DNA from 4 places in the Neobacillus sp. plas4 genome. Region 3 is predicted to be linked to each of the others. Evidence: predicted binding sites of a transcription regulator. Region 3 holds the regulator's gene; each other region holds the start of a gene.
The links. The regulator Rex, encoded in region 3, represses fermentation and respiration genes when NADH is low (regulators of the CRP and FNR family bind a similar motif). The targets are predictions, from matches to a motif close to TTGTGAAATATTTCACAA.
Positions count from the first base shown of each region.

Region 1: AC2TFD_RS16980 (DUF438 domain-containing protein) is a predicted target of Rex. The motif match lies at 4,512-4,529, and genes of this name have one in related genera.
Region 2: AC2TFD_RS26285 (anaerobic sulfatase maturase) is a predicted target of Rex. The motif match lies at 3,329-3,346, and genes of this name have one in related genera.
Region 4: AC2TFD_RS04800 (DoxX family membrane protein) is a predicted target of Rex. The motif match lies at 3,503-3,520, and genes of this name have one in related genera.

Region 1 is NZ_CM170152.1:3,419,326-3,426,613, reverse strand. It holds tRNA gene AC2TFD_RS17050 (tRNA-Met) at 1-31, shown strand, start outside; tRNA gene AC2TFD_RS17045 (tRNA-Asp) at 74-150, shown strand; tRNA gene AC2TFD_RS17040 (tRNA-Phe) at 192-264, shown strand; tRNA gene AC2TFD_RS17035 (tRNA-Tyr) at 300-384, shown strand; tRNA gene AC2TFD_RS17030 (tRNA-Gln) at 536-610, shown strand; tRNA gene AC2TFD_RS17025 (tRNA-Cys) at 623-696, shown strand; tRNA gene AC2TFD_RS17020 (tRNA-Gly) at 708-781, shown strand; tRNA gene AC2TFD_RS17015 (tRNA-Ile) at 785-858, shown strand; tRNA gene AC2TFD_RS17010 (tRNA-Asn) at 901-975, shown strand; tRNA gene AC2TFD_RS17005 (tRNA-Ser) at 990-1,080, shown strand; tRNA gene AC2TFD_RS17000 (tRNA-Arg) at 1,087-1,160, shown strand; gene AC2TFD_RS16995 (pentapeptide repeat-containing protein) at 1,452-2,285, shown strand; gene map (type I methionyl aminopeptidase) at 2,409-3,152, shown strand; gene AC2TFD_RS16985 (ring-cleaving dioxygenase) at 3,379-4,356, opposite strand; gene AC2TFD_RS16980 (DUF438 domain-containing protein) at 4,655-5,875, shown strand; gene AC2TFD_RS16975 (YpzG family protein) at 6,054-6,206, shown strand; gene AC2TFD_RS16970 (ABC transporter substrate-binding protein) at 6,602-7,288, shown strand, end outside.
Region 2 is NZ_CM170152.1:5,218,600-5,225,887, reverse strand. It holds gene AC2TFD_RS26305 (RbsD/FucU family protein) at 1-302, shown strand, start outside; gene AC2TFD_RS26300 ((Fe-S)-binding protein) at 395-1,111, shown strand; gene AC2TFD_RS26295 (LutB/LldF family L-lactate oxidation iron-sulfur protein) at 1,146-2,576, shown strand; gene AC2TFD_RS26290 (LutC/YkgG family protein) at 2,573-3,289, shown strand; gene AC2TFD_RS26285 (anaerobic sulfatase maturase) at 3,511-4,770, shown strand; gene AC2TFD_RS26280 (arylsulfatase) at 4,890-6,335, shown strand; gene ebgA (beta-galactosidase subunit alpha) at 6,611-7,288, shown strand, end outside.
Region 3 is NZ_CM170152.1:286,649-293,936, forward strand. It holds gene AC2TFD_RS01530 (Gmad2 immunoglobulin-like domain-containing protein) at 212-703, shown strand; gene AC2TFD_RS01535 (ABC-F family ATP-binding cassette domain-containing protein) at 742-2,661, opposite strand; gene moaC (cyclic pyranopterin monophosphate synthase MoaC) at 2,849-3,346, shown strand; gene AC2TFD_RS01545 (redox-sensing transcriptional repressor Rex) at 3,376-4,029, shown strand; gene AC2TFD_RS01550 (YhbD family protein) at 4,148-4,771, shown strand; gene AC2TFD_RS01555 (bactofilin family protein) at 4,785-5,501, shown strand; gene AC2TFD_RS01560 (cytoplasmic protein) at 5,515-6,222, shown strand; gene AC2TFD_RS01565 (YdiK family protein) at 6,776-6,976, opposite strand; gene AC2TFD_RS01570 (CPBP family intramembrane glutamic endopeptidase) at 6,973-7,288, opposite strand, start outside.
Region 4 is NZ_CM170152.1:945,214-952,501, forward strand. It holds gene AC2TFD_RS04780 (NCS2 family permease) at 1-550, opposite strand, end outside; gene AC2TFD_RS04785 (nucleotidyltransferase domain-containing protein) at 671-1,465, opposite strand; gene AC2TFD_RS04790 (hypothetical protein) at 1,678-1,905, shown strand; gene AC2TFD_RS04795 (DoxX family membrane protein) at 2,249-2,761, opposite strand; gene AC2TFD_RS04800 (DoxX family membrane protein) at 2,901-3,419, opposite strand; gene AC2TFD_RS04805 (MBL fold metallo-hydrolase) at 3,627-4,334, shown strand; gene AC2TFD_RS04810 (TetR/AcrR family transcriptional regulator) at 4,348-4,917, shown strand; gene AC2TFD_RS04815 (exonuclease domain-containing protein) at 5,127-5,735, shown strand; gene AC2TFD_RS04820 (DinB family protein) at 6,064-6,576, opposite strand; gene AC2TFD_RS04825 (MFS transporter) at 6,951-7,288, shown strand, end outside.

The sequences.
Region 1 (7,288 bases), 3.0 Mb from region 3:
AAGGTCGTAGGTTCAAATCCTGCCCCCGCAATTAAAGTTAGTTATTTTCAAGAAAAACACTTGAAAAAACTTTGGTCCGGTAGTTCAGTTGGTTAGAATGCCTGCCTGTCACGCAGGAGGTCGCGGGTTCGAGTCCCGTCCGGACCGCCATTTTTATTCCGGTAGTTGACCTACCGTTGGTATAGATGTGTGGCTCAGTAGCTCAGTCGGTAGAGCAAAGGACTGAAAATCCTTGTGTCGGCGGTTCGATTCCGTCCTGAGCCACCTTTAAATGTTATGATTAGTAAGGTCTCTTATATGGAGGGGTAGCGAAGTGGCTAAACGCGGCGGACTGTAAATCCGCTCCCTCAGGGTTCGGCGGTTCGAATCCGTCCCCCTCCACCAATTTTTTTTGCATAGCAAAATAACCAAAGTTTTTTGCGAAGCAAATTTACCAGGTTTTTTTTCACAAAGGTGAAAATAACCATAATGGTGATTGTGGTTCCGACATTCGTGGGTTCGATTCCCATCAGTCGCCCCATTTCATTTTTATTATTGGGCTATAGCCAAGCGGTAAGGCATCGCACTTTGACTGCGACATGCGTTGGTTCAAATCCAGCTAGCCCAGCCAGCCATGCATAAAGGCAGCATAGCCAAGTGGTAAGGCAGAGGTCTGCAAAACCTTTATCCCCGGTTCAAATCCGGGTGTTGCCTCCAATTCTAGTAATGCGGGTGTAGTTTAGTGGTAAAACCTCAGCCTTCCAAGCTGATGTTGTGAGTTCGATTCTCATCACCCGCTCCATATGGGCCTATAGCTCAGCTGGTTAGAGCGCACGCCTGATAAGCGTGAGGTCGATGGTTCGAGTCCATTTAGGCCCACTAGAATTTTTTGCGAAGCAAAATTATTAGAATATCCATTGTTCCGCAGTAGCTCAGTGGTAGAGCAATCGGCTGTTAACCGATCGGTCGTAGGTTCGAGTCCTACCTGCGGAGCCATTTTTTATGTCTATGGGGAAGTACTCAAGAGGCTGAAGAGGCGCCCCTGCTAAGGGTGTAGGTCGGGTAACCGGCGCGAGGGTTCAAATCCCTCCTTCTCCGCCATAATATGCGCCTTTAGCTCAGCTGGATAGAGCATACGCCTTCTAAGCGTACGGTCAGAGGTTCGAATCCTCTAAGGTGCGTAAAATAGCAATGAAGAACAACACTTAAAAAGGTTGTTCTTTTTTGTTTGTCCCTAAGGACAAAAAGACCGATAAATAGTGTAAGAAAATTATGTTTTATTGCTTTTGTAAAAATTAATAATAATTTTAATCGTACCTGAATCAGCTTTATCTATACCGATAATAGTACGAATAGGAGGAAATCATGCCCGTGCAGTTCTAACTTAGGTATCTGTGTTAAGATAAAATCTAGTTGAGATTTTTCAAATGGATTAATAGGTAAGTTTTTTAATAGAAGGAAGTGTGTTTATTATGTCTTGCGCATTAGTAATAGACGACAATACTTTGAATAATTTACGTGCTGACTGTGAAAATTGCTTTGGTTTGTGCTGCGTGGCACTGCCTTATGCAAAATCAGCCGATTTCGCCTTTGATAAAGACGGCGGGACTCCTTGCCGTAATTTACAATCCAATTATCTATGTGGCATACATAATGACCTTCGAAATAGAGGGTTTCGTGGCTGTTCGGCTTATGAATGCTTTGGGGCTGGTCAAAAGGTATCTCAACTCACATATAATGGAAAGGATTGGCGTTTAAACCAGGATGTTGCTCAAGAGATGTTTGTTGTATATCCAATTATGCAGCAACTTCATGAGATGCTATGGTACCTATATGAAGCACTAACTACAGATGCTGCAAAGTCAATCTATAAAGAATTAAATGAAAGTCTTGTTGAGACTGAAGAACTGGCCGGTAAAAGTCCAAAGTTCATATTGAGCATCGATGTGAATCAACATAGAGATAAGGTAAACAAGCTGCTGATTCGTACAAGTGAGTTGGTTCGTGCTCAAGTCACTAAAAAGCAAAAAGATACACGTCGCGGAATGGATTATTTAGGGGCAAAGTTGAAAGGAGCCGATCTAAGGGGCTCAAATCTTAGAGGCGCCTTACTAATTGCTGCAGACCTTAGAAACGCAGACCTTAGATGGAGTGATTTCATCGGAGCGGATTTTAGGGATACGGAAATCAGTGGAGCAAATCTTACTGGGAGTATTTTTCTTACCCAGGCCCAAGTGAATGCAGCTAAGGGGAATAAACGCACTAAATTACCAGCCTCATTAGTGAGGCCAGCCCATTGGAGCTAAGAAGATTAATTTTTTAGGAATATAGCTATAAAGAAATATACTTGAATTTTTATATTAAGTAAGCCTAAAATATAAGAATGGAAAATTTACAACGATATTAATTTGATAAAGTAGGGAAAATACATGATTGCAAAAACAGAAGAAGATATAAAAGCACTAAAAGAAATCGGCAAAATTTGTGCCGAAATAAGAGATGAATTGGTAAAAAGAACAGTACCTGGTATAACTACAAAGGAACTAGATGATTTAGCGGGCCAGCTTTTCGAAAAGGCAGGGGCAATCTCAGCACCAAAGGGTGAATATGACTTTCCTGGATATACGTGTATTAGTGTAAATGAGGAAGTAGCGCATGGAATTCCTGGGAAAAGAGTTATAAAAGAAGGAGACATCGTAAATATTGATGTATCTGGTTCTAAAAATGGCTATTTCGCCGATACAGGTATCTCATTTGTTGTCGGTGAAGGGGAAGAGATATTAACAAAAATCTGTGATGTTGCAAAATTAGCATTTGAAGCAGGTCTAAAAAAGGCAAAACCTGGTTCAAAGAAAAGCGGGCTAGGGAAAGCTGTTATTCAAACGGCACGTCAGCATGGTTTAACAGTTATTATGAATTTAACTGGTCATGGAATCGGTCGGAGAATACATGAAGCGCCAGATCATATTTATAATTATCATGACACCTGGGATGACGAACTTTTAAAGGAAGGAATGGTAATTGCATTCGAACCTTTTATCTCAACCAAGGAAGAGGAAGTTTTTCAAGTTGAAGGTGATGACTGGACCTATGTGACTGAGGAAAGTTATGTTGCACAGTACGAACATACGATCATCCTTACAAAAAACGGACCGATCATTACAACCTTATAATAATAGGCAAAAAAGCGGATTCCCAAGGGATCCGCTCTATTTTTACTGTCCAGCTCCAGCGCCCTAGCGGCTAGTGTCCTTCGCTCTCCGCGAGTAAAAATCCCTTCAGGATTTTTACCTACCTACGATAAGTCGACATCGAATCGCCTCCGGCTCTTCGTGTTTCCTTTATCTCAGTTGGAGCGCTCCAGGCCATACGCCGCTGACCAGGGCGCTTGCGCTTTTCTTATTCTTTTGTAAATTTCAATGTACTTCTTACTGTGTTAATTGGACGCACTAATTTTTCAATTTGGTCACGTTTTGGTTCAAAAAATGGTGGTAGTGATAACTTTTCACCAAGCGTTTCATATGGTTCGTCTCCCATAAATCCAGGGCCATCTGTTGCAAATTCAAATAAAATCTGAGGGGCAACTCTAGCATAAAGAGATCCGAAAAAGTAGCGATCGACAAAACCTGAAGTTTGGAAGCCGAAACGACGCATTTGTTGATCCCATTCGTCTAGTACAGAACGATCCTCCACACGGAATGCAGCGTGATGGACTGTTCCGAAACCTTGGCGTGCAGGTGGAAGAACTGCATTATATTCAACCACAACTTGGGCACCATTTCCTCCTTCACCCACTTCAAATAAATGAAAGTCACCTTCTTGCGCAATTTCTTTAAAGAGTAATACCTTTTCCATCATTTCTTTAAAATAGTCAAAATTAGCAATCCGAACAAAAATGGGACCTAAACCTGTTATGGCATATTCTAATGGAATCGGACCATTTTGCCATGGTACACCGGCAGCCACACCCTCGTTATTTTCATCCGAAATTAATTGATAGTGTTGGTCATCAAAATCAACGAACGAGATTGTTTTTTTACCAAATTGTTCTTTAATCCCCGAATGCTTTATCTCCAAACGATCAAAACGATTTACCCAATAATCTATCGCCCTATCGTTAGGAACTCTAAATGAGGTTTTTGAAATCTCATTTGTTCCATGCACACCTTTTGGAATGCTAGGAAAATCAAAAAATGTCATATCAGTTCCAGGGCTGCCGGTGTCGTCTGCAAAAAACAAATGATAGGTTTGAATATCATCCTGGTTTACAGTCTTCTTAACCAACCGCATACCTAAAACAAAAGTAAAGAACTCATAATTCTTCTCTGCACTGCTTGTAATGGCTGTTACATGGTGTATTCCTTTTAAATTGTTCACGTTTATACCTCCAATAAATGTATTCCACTATATTCCCGTTATCGCGCTAATAAATCATTTGGAGTTACTTGTAATCCCTCGGATTAAAATATCTCTAATTCGAGATAAATATATCATGGGAACGATATACTGTCAATTTCTTGGTCTATCTTTTGTTCTTATATTTTTCACATTTCATACGTTAATTTCCACATCAATGATGTTAATCACAAACAGGCTGATGAAAAGGTGTTATTTTAACTATGAGATTAATTATCATTACCAATTTAAAAATAAACCATTTGATAGGAGAATCCTGATGAGTGAATTCATAAATAATCGTGAACTACGTTCAAACAATCCAAATAAACGCCAAGCAATATTAAAACAAATCTTTGAGGACCTTCATGCTGGAAAGAATGTGGCCGAGGTCAAAGCACATTTTGATGCATTTATCGGAAAAATCACCATTGATGAAATTTCACAGCTTCAGCATGATTATGGAGGTCTTTCTGTTGAGGAAATGCACCAACTACATGCTAAGCACACAGAAATTTTTAAAGATTCTATTGAAGAAATTGAAAAAACCAATAAGCCTGAGGAAATTCCTGGACATCCTATCCATACTTTCATTTTAGAAAATAGAGAGCTTGATAAGCTTGCTAATATCACTATCCAAGGGGATTTAGGGAAATTTGTTCAGGCAGATAGTCCTGAAAATGTGCTTAAGCTCATAGAAGATATCAATTTGCTTCTTGATATCGATAAGCACTATAGCAGGAAAGAAAATTTGATTTTCCCTTATTTAGAAACGTATGGCATTTTTGGACCCACTACGAACATGTGGCGTATTAATGATTTTATTCGCGATGGTATTAAAGATGCTAGGCAGAAGTTAACTTCTTATAATGGAGACAAACAGGCAGTAATGGAAGCATTAAATTTTGTTATTCAAGAAGTAACAACCATGATCTATCGGGAGGAAAATATTCTTTTTCCAATGGCATTAAACAATTTTACTGAAGATGAATGGGTAAAAATTGCCCGTGAAAGTGATGAAATTGGGTATTGTCTAATAGCCCCTGCTGGAGTATGGAAACCAGAAAGGCACGCTTTAGACGAAAAGGCGATTTCTGAAGGTTATATAAAAATGGAAACCGGGATATTATCATTAAAGCAGCTTGAACTCCTGTTAAATCAATTACCTGTCGATCTCACGTTTATTGATCAGGACGATGTTGTTCGCTATTTTTCACACGGAAAAGAAAGAATCTTTGCTCGAACAAAAGCAGTTATTGGACGTACGGTACAAAATTGTCATCCACCAAGAAGTGTCCATGTTGTAGAAGAACTGTTAGCTAACTTTAAAGCAGGGAGAAAAGATACGGAAGACTTTTGGATTAAGTTCCGTGATAAATATGTGTATATTCGTTATTTTGCCGTTAGGGATGAGAATGGAAAATACATTGGAACACTTGAATTTACGCAAAATATTGATCCGATTCAAGCAATAGAAGGAGAAAAGAGGATAATGTCTTAGTAAAAGAACCATCATACTATGAACGCATGGGGAGATCCATGCGTTTTTTTAGTAATGTTCATCTGCAGTTTTGTATTTAAGGGGTATTTTTCTAGCTATCAAATCAAATACTATGACAGATATTCCAGTAATATCGCTTTTCAGAGTATCCAAATCCTAACTATTGAGGTGATTCATTGTGAGTTATCAAGATAATTTGGATCCACAGTCTCAAAAGTTTCACCATAATTGGACACGTCCTAAGCGTGTTACCACTCAGGTAAATGGGCAAACACAAAGATCTCAACATAACATTATATTGAGATCAAACGCAAAGGCACATAGGTGGTAAAGGATATTTCTGAATTAAAGGAAGAAGACGAAAAATGTCTTCTTTCCTTTTTTATCTATACTATTATGGAAAGCCATTCAATCGTACCAATTAAATGGTATTGAATATTTAACAATAATAGTAAATTTTACCTTTAATATACCGCAAAAATAGTTAATATAGCGTTTTTCTAATTTCGTTTAATAATTGCTGTAACAACAAAGAAAGCGCTTCAATATTTACAATAAAAATAAAGTTCTGAAATATTAAAATAATATACTAGACTAATAACGAAAAAAGTACTACAATAACAAATGTAATCAGTTAATTTACCTAGTAAACAAAATTCATGGGTCAAAGAAGATACTAAACTATGAAAAATAGTATCAGAAAATTCAATCAAGGGGGAAAATTCCATGAAAAAGAAATTAGCAAGTGTGTTTATGGCTTCAACCATCTTTGCAGGTGTGTTGGCTGGATGTGCTGGAGGCGCAAAGGATAGTTCAGGCGGCAATTCAGATACGATTAAATTGGGAGTAAACATGGAACTCTCAGGTAATGTTGCTTCTTATGGTGAATCTATGGCAAAAGGTATAGAAATGGCTGTAGATGAGATTAATAAAAATGGCGGCATTGATGGTAAGAAATTTGATGTAATCAAAGTAGATAATAAATCTGAAGCAGCTGAGGCTACAAACGGTATCATTAAGTTAACAAGCCAAGATAAAGTTACTGCTGTTATTGGTGCTGCAACAAGCGGAAATACAGTAGCTCAGGCACAGATTGCCAATGATACAAAAACAGTTCTACTTGCTCCAGGTGGTACAAGCCCAAGTGTTACAGTAGATGATAAGGGGAAAGTAAGACCATTCGTCTTCCGTACTTCATTCATTGATCCGTTCCAAGGAACTGTTGCAGCTAACTTTGCTTTGGATACTTTAAAAGTAAAAGACGCTGCCATTTTAGCAGACAACTCAAGTGACTATGCAAAAGGTTTATCGGATGCTTTCAAGGAAACATTTGATGCTGCAGGCGCTAAAATCGTTGCCGAAGAAGCATATGTAGCAAAAGACACAGACTTCCGAGCTACATTAACAAGAATC
Region 2 (7,288 bases), 1.2 Mb from region 3:
TACTAAATGGTCATGGACATAGCGTTCCAGCCTTCCTGTCTGCGATATTAGAATTCTTTCCGTTAGATACATACGTCACCTATCCAGTCATGCTGATGGAACCGGTTGAAGGAGATGGAAAAGAACCTGAAATCTGGAAGGAATACGAAGCCATTGTAAAAAATAGTAGCAACTTGCCTGTTCAGTTTGAAAAAGTAGAAAGAATGGCTTTCTACGAACGAAGTAAAGCGGCCTATGCCATCCTTGCTACAAGTGAACGGGCTCAGTATGCGAATATTATTTTAAAAAAAGGCGTTCTTTAATGAAGGTAGAGGGACCCAATCCATTTACTATGGGTTGGGTTTTTTTAAATCTATCAAACACGGAATTAGATAAGGATAAGGGAGCGGGGAAAATGAAGGTCACCCTTTTTGCTACATGTTTAGTAGATATGTTTCAAGGTGATGTTGGCAAGGCAACGGTAGAAGTATTAGAAAGACTTGGATGTGAAATTGATTTTCCAGAATCACAAATTTGCTGCGGACAGCCGTCCTATAACAGCGGGTATGTCAAAGAATCGAAAGAGGCAATGAAGCGTATGATTTCTACGTTTGAACATGCAGAGTATGTCGTTTCTCCAGCAGGTTCCTGTGCCTATATGTTTAAAGAATACCCACATATCTTTAAAGGTGACCCTGTATGGGAGCCAAAAGCCAAAGCGCTAGCGGATAAAACCTATGAATTCACTGAATTTATCGTTGATGTATTAAAAGTGGAAGATGTGGGTGCACGCTTAGAAGGAAAAGCAACGTATCATACCTCCTGTCATATGACGAGATTGCTTGGGGTCAAGCAAGCACCGATGATTTTGTTGCAGCATGTACAGGGCTTAGAATTTACAGAACTGCCAGGAAAAGAGAGATGCTGTGGGTTTGGAGGAACATTCTCCGTTAAGATGGGGAATATTTCAGAGCAAATGGTCGAAGAAAAGGTTTGTTCAGTTGAAGAGACCGGGGCAGATATATTAATTGGGGCAGATGCTGGATGCTTAATGAATATAGGCGGCCGTATTGCCCGAAAAGGCATGCCAGTTAAAGTCATGCATATTGCAGAGGTCCTTAATAGCCGATAAAAATAGATTACACGATTAAAAAGGGGGATGACCAATGTCGATGAAAATAAGCGAAGATAAGTTTACTGACCGCGTTGATAAAGGACTGCACGATTCCTTCATGCGTGGAGCTGTTTCGAGTGCCCAAGGACGATTTCAATCACGTCGTTTGGGGGCTGTAGAAGAGTTAGGGAACTGGGAAGATTGGCGCTTGCACGGGGAAGAAATCCGCCAGCATGTACTAGAAAACCTAGACTATTATTTATATCAGCTAAGTGAGAATGTCTCCAAACGAGGAGGACATGTCTTCTTTGCGCAAACGGCGAAAGAGGCAACGGAGTATATTAAGAATGTCGCGGAACACAAAGGCGCTAAAAAGATCGTAAAATCAAAGTCGATGGTGACGGAAGAGATCAATTTAAATGCAGGTCTTGAGCAATTAGGTTGTGAGGTGATTGAAACAGACCTAGGGGAATACATTTTGCAAGAGGATGACCATGAGCCTCCTTCTCACATTGTTGTTCCTGCGCTGCATAAAAATAAGGAGCAAATCCGTGATGTTTTTAAAGAGAAGCATGGATATCAACATTCAGAAAAACCAGAAGAGCTCGCTTTACATGCGCGTGAAAAATTGCGGCAAGAATATTTGACAGCAGATATCGGAATCACAGGATGTAACTTTGCCATTGCTGAAACCGGCTCAATTACCCTCGTGACAAATGAAGGAAATGCCGATTTAGTATGCGCTTTACCGAAAACACAAATAACAGTAATGGGAATGGAAAGACTTGTTCCAACCTTTGAGGAAATGGAAGTCCTTGTTAGTTTATTAACAAGAAGTGCCGTAGGGCAAAAACTGACAAGCTATATCACCACCTTAACAGGTCCTAAAGAGGAAGGAGATGTCGACGGACCGGAAGAATTTCACTTGGTCATTGTCGATAACGGCAGATCGGACATTCTTGGCGGTGAATTCCAATCCATTCTCCAATGTATCCGCTGTGCAGCTTGTATTAATGTCTGTCCCGTTTATCGGCATGTTGGCGGGCATTCATACGGTTCCATTTATTCTGGTCCTGTCGGTGCGGTTCTTTCACCATTACTTGGCGGATACGATGATTACAAAGAGCTGCCATATGCCTCCACCTTATGCGGAGCATGTACAGAGGCATGTCCAGTGAAGATTCCGCTCCATCAGCTGCTGCATAAACACCGCCAAATCATCGTGGAAAAAGAAGGTCGAGCGCCAATATCTGAAAAGCTATTAATGAAGGCATTTGGTTTTGGTGCGTCATCCCCTGCACTTTATAAAATCGGCTCAAAACTGGCAGCGCCGGTTATGTCCCCGTTTACGCAGGACGATAAAATCTCAAAAGGCCCAGGACCTTTAAAAGCATGGACAGAATCAAGAGATTTCCCAGCACCAAATAAAGAAAGATTCCGTGATTGGTTTAAAAATCGTCCACAAGGAGGGAAAGAATCATGAGCGGTACGATACAGAATCGGGAGGCTTTTTTAGAAAAAATCGCTAATCGTCTAGGAAGAGAACAAAAAACGTCAATAGAAAAACCGAATTGGATTCATCATCCTCAAGATGAGGTGTTGAAAACCGCCACACAAGATGAGTTGGTAGAAGTGTTAAAAGAACAATGTAAAAATATTCATACCGATATTGTCATTACCTCTACTGAAAAGCTTTCTAACGCATTAAAAGAAGTTGTCCAACAATATGGCGGAGGCCCAATTGTAACATGGAAAGACGAGCGCTTTTCACAATATGGTCTTACAAAGCTAATGGAGGAAGAATGGCCGAAAGAAGGAATTGATCTTCATATTTGGGACCATACAAAAGGCGAAGAAAATATTGCGAAGGCCGAGGCTGCGAATGTCGGAATCACAATCAGTGATGTAACACTAGCAGAATCAGGCACAGCAGTTCTTTTCAGCAGCAAGGATAGGGGGAGAAGTGTCAGCTTTTTACCGGCCGCTTCCATCATTATTGTCCCCAAAAGTAGCATTGTTCCGCGCATGACACAGGCGGCCCGCATCATTAACGAAAAAGTAAAAAACGGTGAACAAATCGCCTCCTGCATTAACTTCATCACAGGACCAAGCAACTCAGCAGATATCGAAATGATTCTTGTTGTTGGTGTTCATGGACCGATTAAAGCTGCTTATCTTATAGTGGAAGATATATAAAAAGAATGGGTTTATACACGTTGATTTGCCAATTGTCCTATTGGAATTAATTCACTATAAAGGTAATATAAAGTTTATGGAGCAGCCTGTTTTAAGTTAATTCCTTAACATATGAAGGGGATATTTTTCTGGTCACAGTCATAATAACAGAAAAGTAGAATCAATTGCAGCCCTGATGTCTAGTCAGGGTTTTCAACTATATCGGGATAGAGGTAAAACGAATGAGCATTGGATGTTTGATGACAGAACATCGAAATATAAGTGTAATGTGGAAGACGGTATCTGAGGATTGTAATTTAGCTTGTGATTATTGTTATTACAGTACTTGCGGCGGAAAACCAGGAAAAAAAATTAACCGAATTGATTCCGTGATTTTAGATAAGTTTATGAAGGAATATATGGAGAGGTCAAATGGGGTTGCATCCTTTGCCTGGCAAGGAGGAGAACCTTTACTAGCAGGGCTTGATTTTTTTGAGGAAGTAGTAGCTCTTCAAGCTAAATACGCACCGAAGAATACAATTATTTCTAACTCACTCCAAACCAATGGAACGTTACTAAATGATAAATTGGCGTTTTTTTTTAAACAGTATCAATTTTTAGTTGGAGTCAGTTTAGATGGACCAAAGGAGATTCATGATACCCGAAGAGTGGATTCACGGGGGCAGGGCAGCTTTGACCGGGTTATGAAGGGAATTGGGTACCTTCGTAAGCATGGGGTAGATTTTAATATTTTAACTGTCGTGCATAAGGGGAATGTTGGAAAAGCAACAGAGCTGATGCGATTTTTCGAATCTGAGGGATTTGGTTTTGTTCAATTTATCCCATGTATGGATTTTCGTGCTCAAGAGGTTAACGCTCCCGGTGATTACGATATTACTCCGGAAGAGTACGGCGCCTTCCTTTGTGAAGCCTTTGATTATTGGTATAACAATGGCGAACCAAGGACTTCGATCCGCTTCTTTGATGAAATGCTTTCTGTTTATGTAAATCGGGAGCCTGGTTCATGTGTCCATATGGCGTCATGCCCGCAAACGATTATTCTAGAACAAAATGGGGATGCCTTCCCTTGCGACTTTTTCATTAATCCAGAATGGAAGATTGGTAATGTCGCAACGGATTCTATTGATCAACTATTATCCAACCCATTATATGATACCTTCCTCAAAATGAAGCCAACATTTCCTGAACCTTGCAAAACGTGCGATTGGAAGAAGCTCTGCCACGGTGGATGTCCTCGTAACCGGAAATGGAGTGCTGATCGTTCGACATCAGAGGTTGACTATTTTTGTTCGAGCTATAAGCAAATTTACAGGTATGCAGATGGTCGGATGAAGCAGCTTGGGGATAAAGTTAGATCCCACTTATTCCAGCAGAATGTGGCACGCTTTTTTAAAGGAAAGTCTCCAAAGAGGAACGATCCTTGTCCGTGCGGCAGCGGGAAAAAATACAAACAATGCTGTGCAGACCTTCGTGTCAGTTAGGACATAAATTATGTGGAATATAAATAGGAATTTATATCGTTTAATGTTTTCCTCATTTCCCAAAAATATTTTGTAGATGGAATTGCAGGTTCAATTAAAGGTTAAGGTGGAGAAGAGAAATGAAGCCCAATGTTTTATTGATCATGGTTGATCAGATGAGATTTGATTGTTTAAGCTCTGCAGGTCACCCAATCGTTGAAACGCCCAATCTAGATCAATTAGCAGCGGAAGGTGTTACGTTTGGGAATGCTTACAGTGCAACGCCGACATGTGTCCCGGCACGTGCTGCTGTATTAACTGGTATGTCACAGCGTTCAACCGGACGGGTGGGGTATCAGGACCGAGTGCCTTGGGATTACCCGCATATGCTGCCGGAAGAAATGAGCCATGCGGGCTATCATACCCAAAGTGTCGGAAAAATGCATGTGTATCCTTCCAGGAATTTATGCGGATTTCACAATGTCATTTTACATGATGGCTATTTGCATCATAATCGTTTTAAAAATACGCCATATCAAGAGTCGTTTGAACAAACTGATGATTACTTGCCATGGCTCCGGGAGCGTCTTGGCGGTCATCGGGATTTAACGGATATTGGTTTAGATTGTAATGCTTCTGCGATGAGCCGTCCTTGGCATTTGCCGGAAGAGTTTCATCCAACGAATTGGGTTGTTACTCAATCGATTGATTTTCTGAGACGGCGGGATCCAAGAAAACCATTTTTCTTAAAAATGTCGTTCGTTCGCCCGCATCCACCGTTTGATCCACCACAAGCCTATTTTGATTACTATATGAGTAAGGAGATAGATGATCCAGTGATTGGAACATGGGCGGCTAAAGATGAGGCAGGATTAGGGCTGCTCCCTACAACAAGAAGAGGGGTGGTTCCGGAACAGCGCCTTAAGCGCGCACGTGCAGCTTATTATGCATTAATAGCGCATATTGATGACCAAATTGGCCGTTTTATTCAGTCCATGATTGAATATCAAGTTTATCATAATACAGTCATTTTGTTTGTCTCTGACCATGGGGAACTACTGGGGGATCATCATTTTCTAGCTAAATCGCTGGCATATGAAGGCAGCGCGAAAATCCCTTTTATTCTTTCTGACCCTGGAAATCAGCTTGGTATCCAAAAGGGTACAACCTGTGACAAAATTATTGAACTGCGAGATATCATGCCGACTTTATTAGAGGCAGCGGATGCTAAGGTACCTGAAACGGTAGAAGGAAAAAGTGTTATTCCGCTCGCAAAAGGAATGGATATAGATTGGAGACCTTACCTCCATGGAGAGCATTCATTTGGTGATTTATCTCATCACTATATCGTAAACGGCAAAGAAAAATATATTTGGTATTCGCAAACAGGTGTCGAACAGTATTTTGATTTAGATAATGATCCGCAAGAAATCTATAACTTAAGTCAAGATGATAGATATCCAGAGAAAATAGCATACATGAGAAATATTCTTATTGAGGAACTAGAAGGAAGAGAGGAAGGATACAGTGACGGAACTCAGTTAATAATGGGTTGTAAGCCGAAAGCTGTATTGAATAATAGATAAAAAAAATAATAGAACTCGCCCGAGTTCTATTATTTTTTATCAGGTTTTGAATTGACATTGAATACACAACTGTTAGAATGTTGTTATCGATAACACAAACAGAGAATAAGACTTTTTTTATGAGTAATAGAAATATTTTAATAAAAGATGAAATTCAGATAAAACAATTTAAATATGATGCTATTCTTTGGAGGAGTAATTGGAAGGGTTTTCAGAGAGTTTTGAGAAAGAAAATATTACAATTCAAAAAAAGAAACTTTTTGGAGGTAGTTTGAATGATTAAGAGAAATGATTGGGAAAACATTACCGTACTGCATAAAAACAGAATGGCTGAACGGGCGTACTTTCTATCGTTTTCCGATGAACGTTCTGCTTTAACATATGATAGAGGAAATTCCCAAGAATTTAAACTTTTAAATGGAAGCTGGAAGTTTCATTATGCTGAAAACCCGGGGCTTGCTCCAGAGAACTTTCATCAAGATCATTTTGATGTGAGTGACTGGGATGAGCTCATCGTTCCTTCCCATTGGCAGATGAATGGATATGGAAAGCCGCATTATACGAATGTTCAATTCCCGTTTCCGGTGGATCCGCCGTATGTACCAACAGAAAATCCAACGGGCTCCTATCGAAGGAATTTTTATATTCCAGCCCAATGGCTCCAGCAAAAAATCATCTTACATTTTGAGGGTGTAGACAGTGCGTTCCATGTGTGGGTCAATGGCCAAGAGGTCGGCTATAGCCAGGGCAGCCGAATTCCAGCTGAATTTGATATCACCCCTTACATCCATGAGGGCGAAAATACATTAGCAGTTAGAGTCTATCAATGGTCTGATGGCACCTACCTAGAAGATCAGGATATGTGGTGGTTAAGCGGGATCTTTAGGGATGTGTATTTATTAGCAAAACCAATGGTTCATATTCAAGACTTTTTCGTCACAACCAACTTGGAT
Region 3 (7,288 bases):
TGTGGATAATGTGGAAAAGTATCTGGATAGTTGAATCAATCAGTTCTAATATGTGTATAAAGCTGTGGAAAAGGGGGGCATCTATCATTGAAGTCGAAATTTATAGCATTTTGTCGATTCATAGTTGAAAATGTAAGGGTAGATACTATATAGAATGGACGAATACATGAATATAATTAATAAACAGGAATTGTATAAATGGAGGATAAGAATGAGTAAAAAATTATGGATAAGTGTGTTAATGGGACTTTTTCTTGTACTTGCTGCATGCAGCCTACAGCCTGACACGTCACAAGGTGAAAAAGAGCCTCATGTGGTAAAGGAAGATGACAATCTAGACAAGGAACCTGATGTGGTAAATAAGGAAGACAATCAAGATGAAGAATCTGATGGTGTAGAAGGTGAGAACAAGCAATATGGAAATGAAGTATTTAATGAAGTAACCGTATTAAAAACAGGTGATCAGGTAGTAGTAAAAGGAAAGGCAAGAGTTTTTGAAGGTGTTTTTCAATATGCCGTCATTTCTGGAACAGAGATATTACGAGCAAACCATTATCAAACGGATGGTGCCCCGGCTTGGGGGAATTTTGAGATTACGATTGAAAAGGATCTATTAGCAAAAGACAATGTTTCGATGGAGCTTTTCGTTTATTCAGCTAAAGATGGATCAAAAACAAACATTCTAACGATTCCTATTAAATAGTAAAGGGGCTTGGACATAATCATCAAGCCCCTTTTTTATTATTCCGCCAGTTCGGCCCATTCATCCATTAACTGTTCGAGTTCAGCTTTTGCTTTTTCATTTTTCAAGTTAATTTCCAAGACCTTCTCATGGTCCTGGAATACTTCTGGTTCACATAACTTTTCCTCGAAATCTTGAATGAGTGTTTCCAGTTCTTCTATACGAATTTCTATTTCTTCTAATTTTCTTTTCCGCTGCCGCTCGAGCTTTTTGGTTTCTTTATCCTGATGATAGTTATTTTTCTCTAGTACTTCCATTTGTGTCTGCCTTTTATTCACACTTGCAGCTTCTAAAGCCTTTAGCTCTTCCTGCTCAAGCTTTTTTTCCACATAATAGTCATAATCCCCGAGATATTCAGTACTGCCATGGGCGCTAAGCTCCACTACCTTAGTTGCAATTCGGTTAATGAAGTAACGATCATGTGATACAAAAATAATCGTTCCGGGGTAGTCGACTAAGGCATTTTCAAGAACTTCCTTACTGTCTAGGTCCAAATGGTTGGTTGGCTCGTCCAATATCAGGACATTTGCTTTCTCAAGCATTAGTTTGGCGAGGGCTAGCCTTGCTTTTTCACCACCGCTCAGGGTGGAGACAATTTTTAATACATCATCACCCGAAAAGAGGAAGTTGCCTAAGACAGTACGTATTTCCTTTTCACTAATTAACGCCCATTCATCCCAAAGCTCGTTGAGAACGCGCTTATTTGAGGTCAATTCAGCTTGCTCCTGGTCATAGTAGCCAATGGCTAAATTTGCACCATATAGAACCTTCCCGGAAAGAGCAGGGAGTTTTTTGATAATGGTTTTTAGAAGAGTAGACTTCCCAACTCCGTTTGGACCTACTAAAGCAATACTTTCACCACGGTAAGCCCGCATGGAAATATTCTCAGATACCTTTTGTCCATCATAACCAACCGCAAGGGAATCCACTGTTAGAACATCATTTCCGGTCTGTTTCTCAATTTCAAAAGAGAAGGTTGCAGATTTCTCATCCCCTAATGGGCGATCCATCAGATCCATTTTCTCAAGCTTTTTGCGCCGGCTTTGTGCTCGTTTCGTCGTGGAGGCACGGGCTAGATTGCGCTGGATAAAATCTTGAAGGTTGGCTACCTCTTGTTGCTGTTTCTCGTATAACTTCAAATCACGTTCGTAACTGGCTGCTTTTTGATCGAGATACGCACTATAGTTCCCGATAAATTTTTGAATTTGTTTACGCGAAATTTCATAAACCTGCGTTACTACTTTGTCTAAGAAATAACGGTCATGTGAAACGATTAAGATGGCTCCGTCATACCCTTGAAGATATTGTTCCAGCCAAGTAAGCGTATCAATATCAAGGTGGTTTGTCGGTTCATCCAGGATTAAAATATCAGGCTTTGATAAAAGCAGTTTTCCTAACGCTAAACGCGTCTTTTGCCCGCCGCTTAGGCTGGAAATCATTAATGAGCTATCGTGAAAATTTAATCCATGTAAGATGGAGCGAATATCTGCTTCATATTGATAGCCGCCTTGTTCCTTGAATTTCACTTGCAGCTCGTCATATTCTTTTAGAATGCGCTCATAGCTGCTTGTATTCTCGATAGCAGCAGGGTCTGACATCTGCACCTCTAGTTGCCTGATGGCGGCTTCCATACGTCTTAATGATTCAAATACGGACAGCATTTCATCCCAAATTGATAAATGTGATTCTAAACCGGTATTCTGAGCTAAATAACCAATACTTACACCCTTTGGCTTAATAATCTCCCCGCCATCATGGGATAAATGCCCGGCAATGATTTTCAATAATGTCGATTTACCAGCACCGTTTCGTCCCACAAGTGCCACACGATCACGGGTTTGTAATTCTAGTTTTATATTCGATAAAATAAGGTCTGCACCATAGTATTTTGCTAATTGATTAACCTGTAATAATATCATTGTTTTCACCTCAATTACTCTAATAAGTGTACCTCATTCGGGGATTGTCGGCAATAAACTGCCTTGTTGTTGGGGAAAGTAAGGGGATAATCAAACATAAAATCATGTAATTTTTTATCATGAGTTCAAAGTTTCACAGACAAATTGTGAAAAATATAGTATGATTTTTGGTGGGAGGATACTGTTTATGTCTGAATTTACTCATTTTAACGAAGAAGGAAGAGCGAAGATGGTGGATATTAGCGATAAGCCAGAAACCACTCGTACGGCACTTGCTCATTCCAGCATTACTGTTAGTAAAGAAATTTACGAAAAAATAACCAATAATGAAATGAAAAAAGGCGATGTTCTTGCAGTAGCTCAAGTTGCTGCGGTAATGGCAGCAAAAAAGACGTGGGATATCATCCCGATGTGCCATCCTATTCCTTTGACGGGGGTAAATATATCTTTCTCATGGAAAAAGGAACATGATATGGCTTTTACATTAAATATTGCAGCTTCTGTCAAAACAAAAGGAAATACAGGTGTGGAAATGGAAGCGTTAACAGCTGCTTCCACATGTGCTTTAACCGTTTATGATATGTGTAAGGCAGTGGATAAAGGTATGGTAATTGGAAAGACCTATTTGGTTGAAAAAACCGGAGGGAAAAACGGAGATTTCCATAGAACGGAATCAGTAAGGTAACAATTATTAACTATAGGGGGTGGGAGAATATGAGTAATGAAACAATGAAAATACCACAAGCGACAGCAAAGCGGCTGCCCTTATATTATCGATTCTTAAAGAATCTACATTCCTCCGGTAAACAGAGGGTATCGTCAGCAGAACTAAGTGAGGCAGTAAAGGTAGATTCGGCAACCATTCGCAGAGACTTTTCCTACTTTGGTGCCTTAGGGAAAAAGGGATATGGCTATAATGTCAATTATTTATTAACATTTTTCCGGAAAACGCTGGACCAAGATGAATTAACAAAAGTAGCTCTAATAGGTGTTGGTAATCTCGGTACAGCATTTTTAAATTATAACTTTTTAAAAAATAATAATACAAGAATTGAATGTGCCTTTGATGTCGATCCAAACAAGATGGGAACAACTATCCGGGATGTTCCCATCTATCCGATGGATGATTTAGAAGAGTACTTAAAGAATGATGATATTCATGTAGCCATTCTAACAGTGCCAGCACCTGTGGCGCAGATGATTACCGACCGCCTGGTAAATTCAAATATAAAGGCGATATTAAATTTTACACCTGCAAGATTAAATGTACCTCCATCTATTCGCGTGCACCATATAGACTTAGCAGTTGAACTGCAATCTCTAATCTATTTCCTAAAGCACTATCCAACTGATGATACAGAAGAATAAGAGTAAAGACCTTTTCAGCAGCCGAAAAGGTCTTTTTTTGTCGATAAGAAATAGAGAGTGTGAACTTTACTAGCGTAACAGTGTTATGTTACACTGTATTTGGAAAGGGGTTATAAAGATGAATGAGGAGTTAATTTCAAAAAAAGATTTATTAGACTTGACCGGAATCTCTTATGGACAATTATATAGATGGAAAAGAAAAGACTTAATACCAGAAGATTGGTTTATTCGCAAATCAACGTTTACCGGACAGGAGACCTTTTTTCCTAAACAAAAGATTTTAGAGAGAATTGATAAAATTCAAACGATGAAAGAAAATCTATCCTTAGATGAATTGGCAGATATGTTTTCCCCAAATGTAAGCGATATAAAACTTGAAGCAGATGAATTAGTGAGACGTAACATTGTTTCTCGTCCAGTAATGGATTTCTATCTGGAAAATGAAAAGGGAAATCTTTCGTTTCATTTTTCAAGGATCCTGGAAGTATTTATTTTAGAAAAGCTGCTGCAGTCAGGAGAAATTAATTTGGATGAAGGGAAAATGCTCTTGCAGGTATTGATTGAAAACAGGGATCAAATCAAGCAAAAAAGAACGGACTTGGTGATGACGAGAAAATTAGGGGTTACACAATGCCTATTGCTAATGAATACGGAAGGATACCATTTTGATTCAGGAACGAAACTGGTTTCACATATTTCAATAAATGCATGTATGGAAGAAATCAAAGCGAGATTCGTATAAAGGGGAATGAACGATGGAAACGAAAAAACGAGGAGACCTCATCATCAATGGGCTTGGGTCATCTAATGGGGGACAATTTGAACGTGTTACCTTAAATGGTAAAGGAACGATTAATACTGATGTAGAATGTACCCAGTTTGAATGCAGTGGATTAGGGACAGTAAATGGGAATGTGGCAGCCGCTACAGCAAAGATTAGCGGGAATGGGAAAATAAACGGATCAATAGAAGGAGAATTCCTTTCGATTGATGGCACTGCAAAGGTTAAAAATCATGTGGCTGTAAAAAATTTAAAGGTATCAGGGAAAGCTTCTGTTGGCGGAAAAATCAAATGTGATGAGATAAAAATAAAAGGTAGAATGACGGTGGGAGAAGATTGTGAAGCGGAAACCTTTAAGGCAGAATCACAATTTACAATAGGCGGTTTGTTAAATGCTGATCTGATCGACATCACGATTTTTGCTGAGTGCAGAGCAAAAGAGATTGGCGGTCAAACGATTCTTATTAGACAAAAATCGCCATTTTTTTGTTTATTAAAAGCGTTCATTCCAACCCAACTAGAAACAGAATTAATTGAAGGCGATAGGATTGAAATCGAAAATACGAAGGCTGCTGTTGTCCGAGGAAACAACGTTACGATAGGTCCGAATTGCCTTATTGGTGTTGTAGAATATTCGGGAGAATTTTCGATGGATGAAAAAGCAGTGGTCAAAGAAGTCCGAAAGGCTTAAGGGGGGAAGAGAAATGGCAAAAATGCAAAATTTAACGATTAAAGGGTCTGGCAGTTATCCTGGCGGTCAATATGACAAAATCAGCATTCGAGGAGAAGGCACGATTGTGAATGATATCGAATGCTCCGTTATTCATGTGTATGGAACAAGTGAGGCATTAGAAAGTGTTAAAACAGGGTCGATCAAAGTGTACGGCGAGGCAGAGGTAAAAGGGGATTTACAGTCCGATGAAACGCTGATTATGGGATCAATGGAGGTTGGCGGCCGAGCTGGTTTAAAAAGAATTAAAATCCTTGGGATGCTGGAAGTGGGCGAGGATTTAACGGGAGAAGAAGCGAATATAAAAGGCAGTATATCTGTAAACGGAGACGTCGAATATGAAACCTTTGAATCAACAGGAGGGTTTGAAATCAAAGGTCTTCTTAATGCCGATAAGATAAAAATTTCATTGCGTTTTGGGCAAAGTTCAGCGGAGGAAATTGGCGGAGGGGTCATAAGTGTTAAGAAAAAAAGTTCTTTTCTTCCTTTTAGCAAAGATACAGGAACTCTAACCGCTAAAGTTATCGAAGGTGATGACATTTACCTGGAAAATACAAAAGCTGACATCGTTCGCGGTAAACGAGTAAAAATCGGCACTGGCTGCCAAATTGGGACAGTGGAGTATACGACGGAATTAGCACATGATCAAAGTTCCACGGTTAAAACAAAGATAAAGCTTTAGAGGAAGGGCTTTGTTAAAGACTGATGTGGGGTATTTTTCGAAAATAATTTATGAAGGACAAAACTCGTTGAGGAAATTCTTGAAATGTCCTTCACCCTGGTTATGAGGGACAAAACTCGTTGAGGAAACTCTTGAAATGTCCTTCATCCTGGTTATGAAGGACAAAACTCGTTGAGGAAATTCTTGAAATGTCCTTCACCCTGGTTATGAGGGACAAAACTCGTTGAGGAAACTCTTAAAATGTCCTTCATCCTGGTTATGAAGGACAAAACTCGTGAGGAAACTCTTGAAATGTCCTTCATCCTGGTTATGAAGGACAAAACTCGTTGAGGAAACTCTTGAAATGTCCTTCATCCTGGTTATGAAGGACAAAACTCGATAAGGAAACTCCTGAGATGTCTTTCATCCTTGTCATGAAGGACAAATCTCATTGAAGAATCTCCTGATATGTCCTTAATCAATCTTTTATATCGCTATACAGATAATCAACAATGAACAATAAAACAGCCAAAGGAAAAAGCCTTTTCACCCACAAAGTGAAAAGGCTGGTTTGTTATTTTTTTGGTTTTTCCTTATATCTATTGTGAAGGAAGATCATTCGTATACCTGAACCAAAGTCAAAGGTAGCCAATAAAACGAGCAGGTAGCTGAAAAATCCCCAGCCGTTTTGCTGAACATCCTCAATGGCAAAATAGGTAAACAAACCTCCTAAAACAAAATAGATAATCCCGGAAAACATAGGTGAACGTCTCATAGAAAGCCTCCGATAAAGTTTTGAATCGATTCTGCCTCACGAATGAATTCGTCTATCTCATCTTTGTAAACAGATTGAATCACGACAACCAATGTATTCATGGCGACATGGGCGAAAATCGGTACAATGATGTGTTTTGTTTTTACATAGAGAAAAGCAAAGGTAAAGCCCATTGCAGAATAAAGAAGAATATGCTGCGGTTCCATATGGGCAAGGGCAAAGATGACCGAGCTGATTAATGCTGAGAAAAAAAAGTTCAACCGTTTATGAAGAGAACCGAAAATAATTTTGCGAAAAACGATTTCCTCCAGA
Region 4 (7,288 bases), 660 kb from region 3:
CCATAAGAATTAGCGTAATGGCTAATCCTGCTACCGCAAGCGAGGCAGATGGCGAGCGCAGGTCCCCTAATCCTACCAAATTAGTAGGATGAGCAGTAATAATATGTGTAAGTCTTAATCCAATAAAAGCAATAAATAATCCAATTCCCGCTGATATCCCATGCTTAAGGTTTTCTGGTATTGCATCTATTAATTTTTCTCTAAAAGGTGTTAAGGACAAGATGACAAAAATAATCCCCGCTATAAAAACTGCCGCGAAGGCTGTTTCATAGGTAATATTTTGCTGACCGCCGACAACGGAATAGGCAAAGTATGCGTTTAGTCCCATTCCCGGTGCGATGGCGATAGGATAATTTGCAAATAATGCCATCCAGAGTGTCCCGACAACTGCGGAAATGATGGTGGCCGTGAAGACCTGTTCAAAGGGGACACCAGCATCAGCAAGAATGACTGGATTCACAACAACAATGTAAACCATTGTGAAGAAGGTGGTAATCCCTGCGAGTAGTTCCGTTTTTGTGCTTGTTTGATTTTCTTTTAGCTTAAACATAGTGGTTCCTCCAAAACACGAACATTTTTTGACAACTTTTATATAATATTCGTTTTCAATGTGATTTTCAAGCTTTCATGGAAGAAAAATTTGAAGTGGTGGAAAGGCAAAATTTTTGTTTTATTCCCAAACTTCAATAAGGGTTTCACGAAATACCTGATTTAAGAGTTCGGTAGGATCGGGTTGATTGACTGTTAATTCCGTTACATATTTCTCTAGCTGCTCCATTTCATTTTCCAAGAATGGATTCATGATTGCAGGCTGTGGAGTAAGGTCTAGGTCATTCCCCGCTATTTTCTGCTTAATAGCGGCGTCAATTATCTTTCTAATCTCGCCGTTTGGAAGGATTTCTTCCACCAGCACTGTAAATGAAACAGGTGGAAATTCCTTGTGTTTTTCAATCCATTTAGCTGCCAAAAGCGGGCGGAATATATTGAAGTATCTTTTAATTTTGACTTCGTCCCGATTCAAATAATCACGATAATTACCTTTTGCCATTTTTAAATAGTGGTGAATGCAAGAAACAGGAGAAAAAATGTGGTTCTTCAACCCTTGGATTTTTTGTATGGCAGAGTACTGCTTATAATAAATAATATTTGAATGGAGCCATTCCAAAAGAGGCGGATTGGATTTGCGAAATAACCGCAAGGCTTTGGCAAGTTCCCAGCCATTTAGGTCGAGGAGATTGTCCACTGAAATTGTAAGCCTATCATGCTTTGGAACCTCCAGCACATCACGCCTTTGATCAATCGAGAGGTACCAATCCCTCTTATGAATATAAATAAATCGAACATCAAAGTCGCTGCCCATCGATGGAAATCCCCAGGAACGGCTTCCCGATTCACATGCATAAAGGATTTTAACTTCATATTCAATTTCGATTTGGTTGAGTACTTCTAAGATGTGTTCTTTCATTCACAAAACCTCCTAATAGTACTATTTGTTTCCTAAAACAATCCAATCTATATTCACCAAAATAAAATCTAAGAAAATAAATGTTTAATGTTGTTTTTCCTGTAAAATTTGCCCTATAATAGATATATAAACGTTCACAAAATTGTCAAAAATATATTTTTCTAATTTGGAAATAAAATAAAATATAAGAGCTGGTATGGAGGGGAACAGAAATGATTCGAATGGCTGTTGCGGGTGTTGTAGGTTTTATTCTAATTTTCATTGAATCTATGATTGTAATGAAAATAAAAGGGTATCATGGAATTGAGTTCGGAGGCTTAGCACCTTTCATTAACGTATGGGCTATGAATTTCTTTTTTGTATTTGCTATACTCACTCAAATTACAAATTGGTATCAAGATCGCGTAGGATTTGAACACGGTGAAGACAATAGTTATTAAATAAAAATGCCTCAATCACATTGTGACTGAGGCATTTTTACTGTCCAGCTCCAGCGCCCTAGCGGCTAGTGTCCTTCGCTCTCCGCGAGTAAAAATCCCTTCAGGATTTTTACCTACCTACGAAGTCAAGCACGAATGCGCCTCCGGCCCTTCGTGTTTCCTTTATCTCAGTTGGAGCGCTCCACAGGGAACGCTTCGGCAGCATAGGCTTCGCACGAAGGAAAAGCGTTAGCTTTTACGAGGAGGCCATACGCCGCTAAACACTAAGGAAAGCTCCTTCGAATAATCATCGCAGGACCAAGCTGCATTTTGGCTTGGTCCGAGGGCGCTTGCGCTTTTTTATTTATGCATGTTGTTTTGCTGTTTCTTTACCTTTAAGAGCGGTTTTACGGATGAATGGTACCACCCAGCGGTCAAGACCAATACGACCAGCGTTGTAACCTGCTGTTAAGATGATGAATCCTAAGAAGATATCAGTTGGGTTATGTGATACTGTTCCTGCTAAGAAGAAACTGAAGTTCATTACTAGACCAAAAAACATTGCAGTTGTTGTTAAACATCCAAGCATAAGACCTAAACCGATTAATGTTTCGCCCCAAGGAACGATGAAGTTGAACACATCGATATTTGGTAACGCAAAGCTTTCTAAGAAATTAACATACCAGCCGTAGACCACGCTGCCATCAGGGCCTTTTACTGGATTAGCGATTGCTCCTTTTAAGAAGCCAGAAGCATCGAAGGCACCGCTTTGTAATTTTCCTAGTCCTGCAGTGAACCAAGCATATCCTAGATATAAACGTAAGATTGTTAAAATACCAGTTGCAATTTTATTTTCTCTTAAGAAGTTATTAAACATAAAGCATTCCGCCCTTCAAAATTAATTAATTTGTATTTGATAGTTACACTATAAAAGATTTTTTAAGTTAACTACATGAGTGTAGTGATAAGTTCACATTTTGTTAGAAAAGTTTTGTCAAACTTTTGAACAACCTTTTTTAGGCAGCTGATTTTACTTTTTCTTTCAAACCGTTTGCTCTCATTGTCTTACGAAGAAATGGAACGACCCAGTAATCAAGACCGATACGACCAGCATTAAATCCTGCAGTTAAGATTATAAATCCTAAGAATATATCCGTTGGGTTATGAGATACTGTGCCTGCTAAGAAGAAAGAGAAGTTCATTACCAATCCAAAGAACATTGCAGCTGTTGTTAAACATCCAAGCATAAGGCCTAAACCAATTAATGTTTCGCCCCAAGGAACGATAAAGTTGAAGACATCAATGTTCGGTAACGCAAAGCTTTCTAGAAAGTTTACATACCAGCCGTAAACCATGTTGCCATCTGGACCTTTAACTGGATTTGCTACAGCATTCGTCAGGAAGCCAGAAGCGTCAAATGCACCGCTTTGTAATTTCCCTAGCCCTGCAGTGAACCAAGCATAACCAAGATATATACGTAAGACTGTTATGATTCCAGCCGCAATTTTATTTTCTCTTAAAAAGTTCATAAACATTCTTAAGCCATCTCCTTGTTAATTACGTTTTCAATATTTATTACACTGCTAATATATCAAATTAATCTCGAATTCAGTGTAGATTGTTCATTGATTCACATATTTGTAAAAAAGTTGTGAACAAATTGCGAACACGGGAGGGATTGACAAAACTAACATCATTAGTTAATGTTAAACTAATGATATTAGTTAAAGGGGATGGCCGCAATGAGAGTGATCAAGAATGGATATTTATATCAAGTCACATTTTTGCCGAATTTTTTTCCTGTTAATTGCTATTTGGTGGAGGAAGAGAAAGAACTAACCCTGATTGACGCTGCACTGCCCTTTAGTATGGACGGTATATGTAAGGCGGCAGACAATATTAAAAAGCCAATCACTAAAATTATATTAACGCATGCACATGAGGATCATGTTGGTGCGCTAGATAGAATAAAAGAGAAGCTGCCAAATGTGCCTGTTTATATTTCTGTTAGGGATAATAGAATTATGAATGGTGACCTTTCCTTAGATCAGCATGAACCTCAAACCCCGATAAAAGGCGGAGTTCCAAAAAAGTTGAAAACCAGAGCGAATGTACTATTGAAGGAAGGGGATCTTGTTGGATCATTAGCAGCCATTGAAACACCTGGACACACACCTGGATCGATGTCTTTTTATGATACCCGTACACATGCGTTGATCGCAGGGGACGCTTTTCAAACACGAGGTGGTATTGCAGTTGCTGGGGATGTCAAGCCATGGTTTCCTTTTCCAGTGTTTGGAACTTGGAGTAAAGAAACTGCGTTGGAAAGTGCAAGGAAATTAGCTGACTATAAGCCAGATCTTCTCGCGGTGGGACATGGGGAACTAGTGAAGAATCCAACTGGAGTAATGGAGCAGGCAATTCGCAGTCTTGAGAAGAAATTAAACTAAGGAGTTTTGAGCAATGTCACCAAGACCTAAATTAGGACTAGAAATAAATGAAATTCTAGAAGCAGCAGGGGAGATTGCCGATGTTTTTGGGATTCAGGAAGTTACATTGGCAAATCTGGCGAAAAAACTTGGAATTCGGCCTCCTTCGTTATATAACCATTTTGATGGTCTTGGAGGCTTACGAAAAAAAATGGCCATTTATGGAATAAATCGTCTTTATGAAGAATTAACCACAGCTGCTATTGGCGTGTCTGGAGATGAGGCATTACTGGCAGTTAGTACAGCCTATGTGAATTTCGCCCGGAAACATCCGGGTATATATGAAGCAACCTTAATGGCACCTGATATGGAGGATAGAGATGTGCAACAGGCAGGTGCTAAGGTGGTTGAACTATCTGTTCGGGTATTGCAGGCATACGAATTAGATGGCGATCATGCTTTACATGCAGTTAGAGGGTTGAGGAGCATCCTACACGGCTTTTCTGCATTAGAACAGCGCGGTGGATTTAAGATGGATTTGGATTTAAATGTGAGTTTAGAAGTAATCATTAAAGCATTTATTAAGGGGATGCGTAATAGCTAGGGGTCGTTTTCGGCTGTAATTGATATCATGATATATGGTTTACCGCAGATATAATCACTTTACCGCAAATATAATCACTTTAACGCAGATATCCGTTAACCCAAACTACAAATCTCAAGTGACTTGCTAAATTGGCAAGTCTTCTTTATGAATAATGATGTTATAATGATAGTAATATTAAGATTTAGATCAAAAAGGAATGAAGATATATGAGTAAACTTGATAAGTTTGGCTTAGTTTTGGACGTTGAAACAACTGGGCTGGGCCCGACTACGGATGAAGTAATTGAACTTGCAGTGAAATTGTTTTCTTATAGAGCCGATACAGGAGAAATTCAAGAGATTATCGAAGAAGAATCTTTTTTAAGAGAACCACTTTCCAGTACTGCTAGAAGAAACTATGACCGTGCGTACCAAATTCATGGAATTCCCTATGAATTAGTAGAAGGGAAGAGTTTCTTAGATGGAAAGATTAAGACCTATTTCCATCGTGCTGATACTGTCTTTGCACACAATGCCTCTTTTGACAGAAGCTTTCTTTATCAGATGTACCCAGAAATAAATGATTTAAAGTGGTACTGTACAATGAGAGGGGTCAAATGGAAGAATTATGGTTTCCCTAATGGTAAACTCTTAACCCTTTTACAAGCGCATCAAATCACAAACCATCAAACACATAGGGCACTTGATGATATTACATACCTCATGGACTTACTCAGAAAAACCAGTCCCAATGGAAACCTGTATCTACAAGAAGTACTCGAAAATGGCCCGATGAGAAAATACCAGCCAGCAGCCACACGATCTAGATTGGGATAATTATACTGGGAACCTGCAAAATGAAAAAGAGCAGTCATTCAGAGCAGTCATTCAGAGCAGTCATTCATAAGAGGGATGAGAGCCCGAAACCCACAAAAAGGGGAAGGGACGGTCACTCATAAGAATGATGAAAACTCAAGGAATACTACTATAGATCAAAAAGAGGTAGAAGCCCTAAGATATTTGGGATTTCTACCTTTTTTTCTGATTTAAGTGCGTTAACAACACACTGTCCACCTGAGGTGGACAGTGTCCACGAGCGGTGCCTGTCACCGGGGAGTGTCACCGCGGTGACATCCCCCGGTGACAGGCACCAAACTACATAAAATTATATGTATCTATCTTCCACAATCTTGCAGTGGTGCATTTGGTGACCGGCTAGGATGTAGGCGATGGCTCTTGTGGTGATTTCTGTTCCATTTGCGTTGCCTTTGTTTTCCCATGCTTCATCTGGCAGGTTCTGAATTAGGGTGATGGTTGCGTTTCTAACTGCTTTGAAGTCTTCCAGGATGGTTTTCAAAGGCAGGTTATTTGTTTGTGCTGCTTGGACATAGTCGCTTTCATTAAATCCTGCTAGAGGTGTTTGATCCCCGCGACCCACACGTAATAACCGGTAGCTCATAATTCTTTCTGTATCGGAAATATGCCCTAACACTTCTTTAATACTCCACTTTCCTGGAGCATATCGATGTAAACTAACCTCTTCTGAAATGCCTTCAAAAAGTGTGATCGTCTTTTGGAGATTCTCTTGCAGCAGCTGAACTAAATCAGCTTCAGGAACTAGATCTACATAAGGTACATAATAAACAGGATACTCATTTTTCGTAGGACGTTGAAGCATTTTTCCATTCTCCCCTTTCCATTACTACATAATGGTGAATTTATTATGGGGCATTGCAGCCTCCCATTCTCTTCCACCATTTAATCATACATCGAAAACTTTGGATTGTTAATTACCTCTTAAGACCTGATTTCTTAGGGTGGAAAAATAATTAAAAAAACGTTTACAAAAAGTTGTTGACGAATATTGTCGAGGATGATATTCTATGTTTACAGTTAATTTGTTAGTTCATTAAACAAATTAATTGTACATTCTCGAGATGATATGGTTATAAATATTTTGGTAAAGAGTTTCAAAAAAAGGCGACAAAGCAATTCATTATTATGTAAGGGTTTTAATTAAATATTTTAGAATGATTTATGGGAGGGTTAACAATGGCTCAAGCATTACAAAAGAAAGTAGATTCCTCACAATCAGGTGGAAAAGCAGTTCGTCCATTTGGGATGAGAGATAAACTAGGTTATTTATTTGGTGATTTTGGAAACGATTTCTTCTTTATTCTAGTAGCGGCGTTCCTTATGGTTTATTACACCGATGTATATGGTCTTAATCCAGCTGCTGTCGGTGGTCTATTCCTAATCGCCCGTTTATGGGACGCAGTTGCTGACATTACTTGGGGCCGCTTCATCGATACAAGGAAACCAGGAAAGAATGGGAAGTTCAGACCATGGATTTTTAGAATGTCATTTCCACTTGTCATTACTGGTGTCTT